3 regions of the Kribbella sp. NBC_01245 genome follow, and region 1 is predicted to be linked to each of the others. Evidence: predicted binding sites of a transcription regulator. Region 1 holds the regulator's gene; each other region holds the start of a gene.

Region 1 (2,265 bases):
CCGAGGAACGAGCGCTGCGTGTGCGTCACCTCGCCGCGGCCGTGGCAGATCTCGCAGGTGACCGGCTTGGATCCGGCCTCGGCCCCCGAACCGGAACAGGTCGGGCAGACCACCGCGGTGTCGATCTTCAGCTCGCGGGTGGTGCCGAAGGCCGCCTCGGCGAGGTCGATCCGCAGCGGGATCAGCGCGTCCTGGCCCCGCCGGGTGCGCGGACGCGGGCCGCGCGCACCGGCGCCACCGCCCTGACCGAAGAACGCGTCCATGATGTCGGTGAACGTGAACGCCTGGCCGAAACCGCCGCCCGCGCCGCCACCACTGCTGAGCGGGTCACCACCGAGGTCGTAGACCTGCCGCTTCTGCGGGTCGCTGAGCACCTGGAAGGCGCGGCCGATCTCCTGGAACTTGTCGTGCGCGTCCTCGGAGTCGTTCACATCGGGGTGGTACTGCCGGGCCAGCTTGCGGTACGCCTTCTTGATGTCCTCGGCGGAAGCGTCCCGGCTGACGCCGAGGACCGCGTAGTAATCGCTGCTCATACTCCTGTTTCCAAGATGGTCATGAGTCGGCCAGGATCTGGCTGACATACCGGGCGACGGCTCGCACCGCTCCCATCGTGCTCGGATAGTCCATATGCGTCGGCCCGACGATGCCGAGGGTGGCCAGGGTCTCCGACCGGGAGCCGTACCCGGCCGCGATCACCGAGGTGGTGGCGAGCTCCTCATACGGGTTCTCGTGGCCGATTCGGACCGTCAGGGTCTGCGGGTGAGTCGCCTCGCCCAGTAGTTTGAGCAGGATCACGTGCTCCTCGAGCGCCTCGAGCACGGGTTTCACGTTCCGCTCGAAGTCGTCGCCGTACCGGGTCAGGTTGGCCGCGCCACCGACCGCGATGCGCTGCTCGCCCTCGACCGTGAACGCCTCCATCAGCGAGGTCACGATCGCGGCCACCAGCGGCCGGTCGGCGGGCAGGAAGCTGTCCGGCACCCCTGCGAGCGTGGTCGCGGCGTCGGTCAGGCGCTGGCCGGTGAGGGCCGCGTTGAGCCTGCCGCGCAGGTCGGCGACGAGCTGCTCGGCGACGTCCTCGTGCAGCTCGACGATGCGCTGCTCGACCCGGCCGGTGCTCGTGATCAGCACCAGCAGCAGCCGGCGCGGAGTCATCGTCACCACCTCGATGTGGCGAACGCTCGACCGGGTCAGCGTCGGATACTGCACGATGGCGACCTGGCGGGTGATCTGCGCGAGCAGCCGCACGGTTCGCCGTACGACGTCGTCCAGATCCACGGCACCGGCGAGGAAGGTGGTGATCGCCTTCTTCTCGGCGCCGGACAGCGTCTTGACCGTGCTCAGCTTGTCCACGAACAGCCGGTAGCCCGCGTCGGTCGGGATCCGCCCGGCGCTGGTGTGCGGCTGGGTGATGTAACCCTCTTCCTCCAGCGCGGCCATGTCGTTACGGACAGTGGCCGGGGAGACACCGAGGTTGTGCCGGTCGACGAGGGTCTTGGAGCCGACCGGTTCGTGAGTGGCCACATAGTCCTCGACGATGGCCCGGAGCACGTCCAGCTTGCGTTCGTCCAGCACGCGCCTGCACCACCTCTCGTCTTGGCACTCCCGAGTTATGAGTGCCAGTCTACCGAGCCACCAACGTCCTCTGCGCCTCTGGCCGTCAGGCTGTGTCCGGGGTCGCATCCAGCGGTACGGCGGCCGGCCGCGCCACGGTGCTGCCCACCTCGACGGTCTGATCGCGCTCGGCGGCTTCGAGCAGCGACTCCATCACGTCGAGCACGTGGAACGCCAGCGATCCGCTCGCGCGGTGCTCCGTCCCGGTGCGGATCGCGCGGGCCATATCGGCTACTCCTACCCCGCGACCGGCGCCCGCATACCCACCGGCAACGTCTAGCGCCTGCCAGTCGCCCGTCTTGGGACTCCAGAGCTCGACCTGGCCGTCGAAGTTGTTCGGGTCGGGCACGGACAAGGTGCCGGCCGTGCCGAACACCTCGATCCGGGGCATCCGGCTGGCCCACACGTCGAAGCTCATCAGCACCGTGCTCAACGCGCCCGAGGTGTGCTCGACGATGCCGGTCAGATGCGTCGGGATGTCCACGCCGAACGTCGTTCCCGCTCGCGGCCCGGAGTGGATCGTCCGCTCCGCGTGCGCCCTACTCGCTCGGGCCGTCACGCGAGCGACCGGCCCGAGCAGGGTCACCAGGGCCGTCAGGTAGTACGGGCCCATGTCGAGCAGCGGCCCTCCCCCGGCCTGGTAGTAGAACTCGG
Region 2 (2,265 bases), 4.0 Mb from region 1:
CTCGGAGCGGGAACGGCGGAGGACCTTGTTGGAAAGGTTCGAGAACGGTGCGGTCGAGTTCGTCATGTATCCAGAGTGCGTCCCGTCGGCCCCGCGCCACATCGGGATCGGTACCGAGCCGACCCTGGTCGGACCCCTGACCGCTCTCCGTGAATTGTCGGTGCCACCCCCTAGCCTCGATGGCACCCTAAGAGTGAGGTGGTGCGGATGGACGAGGCGACCGTGCGCAAGGTGCTGCTCGGGCTGCCGGAGGTCACCGAGCACCCAGGCTGGGCTCTCCAGCCGGTGTTCAAGGTCCGGGGCAAGAGCTTCGTGTACTTCTCGGAGGACGGGACGCGCGCTTCGATCAAGGCCTTCCGCGAGGAGCAGGAGGCGCTGGTCGCGGAGAATCCAGAGGTCTACGAGCCGTCCTGGGCGTCGGGCCGGTTCGCCTGGCTGAGCGCCGACTTCGCTGCCGCGGATGAGCAGGAGCTGACGGAGCTCCTGACCGAGGCCTGGCGCCTGACCGCCCCGAAAACCCTGGTCAAACGCCTGGACGCCACCTAGAGCTCCCGGCTGACGAGGACCCAGTTGGGGGAGATGCGGCGTACCTCCTCGAAGCCCTCGTCGCGGAATACGGACAGCGGGCCGCGGTAGAGGTCCGCCGAGGCGACGCGTCCTGCCTTGTCCAGGTCCACGGCGTTGCCCTCGACGGTCGTCGCGCCGTGCTTCCGGGCCAGTTCGACCGCGCCGCGGAGCAGGTGGCTCGCCATGCCCTGGCGGCGATGCCCGACCGGTACGACGAAACACGTCACCGTCCAGACGCCATCCTCGTCATCCGGGGGCGAGGGATGACGCCAGTTCTTCGAGGCGAGGACCCGGGCGTACGACGTACGCGGGGCTATGGCGCACCAGCCGCACGGGGTCCCGTCGTCGTACGCGAGGACGCCGGGAGGCGGGTCGGCGTCGACCTGTGCCTTCAGGGCGGCCCGTTTGGCCTTCGGCGACCGCTCCCAGTCTTTGCCGCGCAGGCGGAAGTACTGGCACCAGCAGCGGGACGGGTCGCCGCGTTCGCCCATCACCGTGACCACGTCGGCCCAGCGCTCCGGGGTCGCGGGCAGCACCTGCACGCTCATATCGGCACGGTACGACGCTCCCACCGCAGGGGCACTCGGAGGTGTGTGGCGGGGAGGGGCTGGCTTGCACTCGCTTGGGTCGAGTGCTAATACTTGGTTAGCACTCGAAGGGCCCGAGTGATAACCAGCGATGGTTGTGACCGGGCCTTGGGTGTGACCGGAGACGGTCTCGATGAGGCATTGAGACGGGGCGGGACGTGACCGCACCGATCGAGGTGTCGTCCGTCGCGGGCATCGGGCCGGCTGTTAAAGAAACTCGACGCGGGAGGACTCGCGGAGAATGCCCAAGCTTATTGCTTTCAATGAGGAAGCGCGCCGCGGCCTCGAGCGGGGTATGAACACCCTCGCCGACGCCGTGAAGGTGACGCTCGGCCCGAAGGGCCGCAACGTCGTGCTGGAGAAGAAGTGGGGCGCCCCCACGATCACCAACGACGGTGTCTCGATCGCCAAGGAAATCGAGCTCGAGGACCCGTACGAGAAGATCGGGGCCGAGCTCGTCAAGGAAGTTGCCAAGAAGACCGACGACGTCGCGGGTGACGGCACCACCACCGCGACCGTGCTGGCCCAGGCGCTCGTGCGCGAGGGTCTGCGCAACGTCGCCGCCGGCGCCAACCCGATGGGCCTGAAGAAGGGCATCGAGAAGGCCGTCGAGGCCGTCAGCGAGCAGCTGCTCGCCCTGGCGAAGCCCGTCGAGACCCGTGAGCAGATCGCCGCGACCGCGTCGATCTCCGCCGCGGACACCCAGGTCGGCCAGATCATCGCCGAGGCGATGGACAAGGTCGGCAAGGAAGGTGTCATCACCGTCGAGGAGAGCAACACCTTCGGGCTCGAGCTCGAGCTCACCGAGGGTATGCGCTTCGACAAGGGCTACATCTCGCCGTACTTCGTGACCGACACCGAGCGGATGGAAGCGGTTCTCGACGACCCGTACATCCTCGTGGTGAACAGCAAGATCTCGAGCATCAAGGACCTGGTCCCGGTGCTGGAGAAGGTCATGCAGACCGGCAAGCCGCTGGCCATCATCGCCGAGGACATCGAGGGCGAGGCCCTCGCGACCCTGGTCGTGAACAAGATCAAGGGCACCTTCAAGACCGTCGCCGTCAAGGCGCCGGGCTTCGGTGACCGCCGCAAGGCCATGCTGGTCGACATC
Region 3 (2,265 bases), 4.0 Mb from region 1:
TCGATGCCCTTCTTCAGGCCCATCGGGTTCGCACCGGCGGCGACGACCCGCAGGCCCTCGTGCACCAGCGCCTGCGCCAGCACGGTCGCCGTGGTGGTGCCGTCACCGGCGATGTCGTTGGTCTTGGTGGCGACCTCCTTGCACAGCTGCGCACCAAGGTTCTCGAACGGGTCGTCCAGCTCGACCTCACGCGCGACGGTGACACCGTCGTTCGTGATCGTCGGGGCGCCCCACTTCTTGTCCAGCACGACGTAGCGGCCCTTCGGCCCCAGCGTCACCTTCACCGTGTTCGCGAGCGCGTCGACGCCGCGCTCCAGCGCGCGCCGGGCGTTCTCGTCGAACTCGAGGATCTTCGGCATAGGAAACTCTGTCCCTCTCTGAATTCTTGTCTCTGGTCGCAGTTCCTAACCGACTCCGCTCCGGGGCCGGCAGGCGGCCGCCGGAGCGGTGTCAGTCAGGAACTGCGGATCGTCACTTGGAGACGATGGCGAGGATGTCGCGGGCGCCCAGGATCAGGTAGTCCTGGCCGTCGTACTTGACCTCGGTGCCGCCGTACTTGGAGTAGATGACCTTGTCGCCGACGGCGACGTCCAGCGGGACCCGGTTGCCGTTGTCGTCGATGCGACCCGGACCGATGGCGAGGACCTCGCCCTCCTGCGGCTTCTCCTTGGCGGTGTCCGGGATCACCAGGCCGGACTTCGTGGTCTGCTCGGCTTCGAGCGGCGCAACGAGGATACGGTCCTCGAGCGGCTTGATCGTGACCGACACTTGCTGACCTCCACGGTCGAGTTCTATGTGTGGCTTTTATGTCTTGATTTGACCTTCGGTCACCGCCGTCGCGGGGGTCGGAGACACCTGGTCGCTGGCACCCTCGGGTAGAGAGTGCCAACACCGAATCTAGGCCGCGATTAGCACTCGGTCAACTCGAGTGCCAAACAACTCGCCGTCGATTCGCAACAACCAAGTGCCACCCGGGCGACGTCTGACAACCAAAGACCCGATCGCCGGGCCGTTCACACTCGGGAGCCGACCATGTTCGTTCGCATCACCGCTGTCTGCGCGACCGCCCTGCTGGCCGTGACCACGGCCGCTGTCACCGCCTCCGCCGCGCCGCAACCACGGGCCGACGCCGCTCTGGAGCAGTGCCAGACGAGCAGCTTCAAGCACACCGCCAACAATTGGTATGCGAACCTCCCGACCCAGTGGGAGACGAACGGCGCGACCAACTGCAACCTGAAGCTCGGCGACCTGCCGCACCGCGACCCGGCGAACCCGTTCGGCGACCCGCCCGCCGCGATCAAGGCCCTCCAGCGCAACCTGAACTACTGCTACCGGGCCGGCCTGGTGATCGACGGCAAGTACGGCGCTCGCACGTTCGCCGCGGTGAAGGAGGCCCAGCGCCGCCACGGTCTGACCGTCGACGGCGTCTACGGCCCCAAAACCCGCTCGGGCATGAACTGGCGGCTCTACAACTCGTACAGCAAGACCTGGAGCCAGAAGTGTTACAGCCCGTTCTGATTTTCGGCCGGGTTCCAACCTGACAGCGGTCCATGACGTCGTAGAAGTCGTATGCCATCTACTTGGGGAGGAACCACCATCATGCGGATCACACGTAAGGCGGCCGCCGCCGCCCTCGCGATCACCGCACTCGGTTCGGCGCTGACCGTGGCCGGGCCCGCCAACGCGGCCACACCTACAGCCGCCACACCGAACTGCACCAAGCTAAAGTCCACCAACCTGGGCAACGGGTGGTTCCTGAACACCCCTGGGTACGACGCCCCGGCGGGCAAGTCGTCGTTCGGCTGCTACCTGGAGCTCGGCGACCGCAACACCGCCGTGCTCTGGCTGCAGAAGACCATCGCCTATTGCTACGACGACGGCGACATCGTCGAGGACGGTATCTACGGGACCCTGACCCGCGAAAAGGTCAAGGCCGTGCAGCGCCACGGCGGCGTCCAGCCGACGGGCATCTACGGCCCGCTCACCCGCAAGTCCATGCAGTGGCGCCTCTACAACGTCAACACCAAGCGCTACAGCGAGCTCTGCTACAAGGTCCGCTGACGTACCGGCACCGGGTGGCGCCGACTCGGCAGGCAGACTGACGGGGTGAATCCCGAGTCGATCCTGTCGCTGCTGGCGCCTCCCGGTGCCGAGGCGCTCTCCGAGGCCTGCGCGCTCTTCTCACCGGGTTCGGAGCTGGCTCTGGTCGCGAAACTGCGCAAGCGGTACGACGCCACCGTGGTGACCGCCGCTGTCACGCAGGCC

The links. The regulator HrcA, encoded in region 1, represses chaperone genes, less so after heat shock. The targets are predictions, from matches to a motif close to TTGGCACTCGNNNNNNNCGAGTGCCAA.
Region 2: the regulator HrcA is predicted to act here: its motif matches at 1,179-1,205, upstream of groL (chaperonin GroEL).
Region 3: the regulator HrcA is predicted to act here: its motif matches at 909-935, upstream of groES (co-chaperone GroES).

Annotation. Positions count from the first base shown of each region.
Region 1 covers NZ_CP108487.1:3,093,339-3,095,603, forward strand. Annotated here, with positions in the region: gene dnaJ (molecular chaperone DnaJ) at 1-533, opposite strand, end outside; gene hrcA (heat-inducible transcriptional repressor HrcA) at 553-1,572, opposite strand; gene OG394_RS13615 (Gfo/Idh/MocA family protein) at 1,658-2,265, opposite strand, start outside.
Region 2 covers NZ_CP108487.1:7,140,542-7,142,806, forward strand. Annotated here, with positions in the region: gene OG394_RS32675 (PspC domain-containing protein) at 1-66, opposite strand, end outside; gene OG394_RS32680 (MmcQ/YjbR family DNA-binding protein) at 208-546, shown strand; gene OG394_RS32685 (GNAT family N-acetyltransferase) at 543-1,115, opposite strand; gene groL (chaperonin GroEL) at 1,396-2,265, shown strand, end outside.
Region 3 covers NZ_CP108487.1:7,082,719-7,084,983, reverse strand. Annotated here, with positions in the region: gene groL (chaperonin GroEL) at 1-359, opposite strand, end outside; gene groES (co-chaperone GroES) at 472-768, opposite strand; gene OG394_RS32445 (peptidoglycan-binding domain-containing protein) at 1,033-1,518, shown strand; gene OG394_RS32440 (peptidoglycan-binding domain-containing protein) at 1,600-2,061, shown strand; gene OG394_RS32435 (class I SAM-dependent methyltransferase) at 2,107-2,265, shown strand, end outside.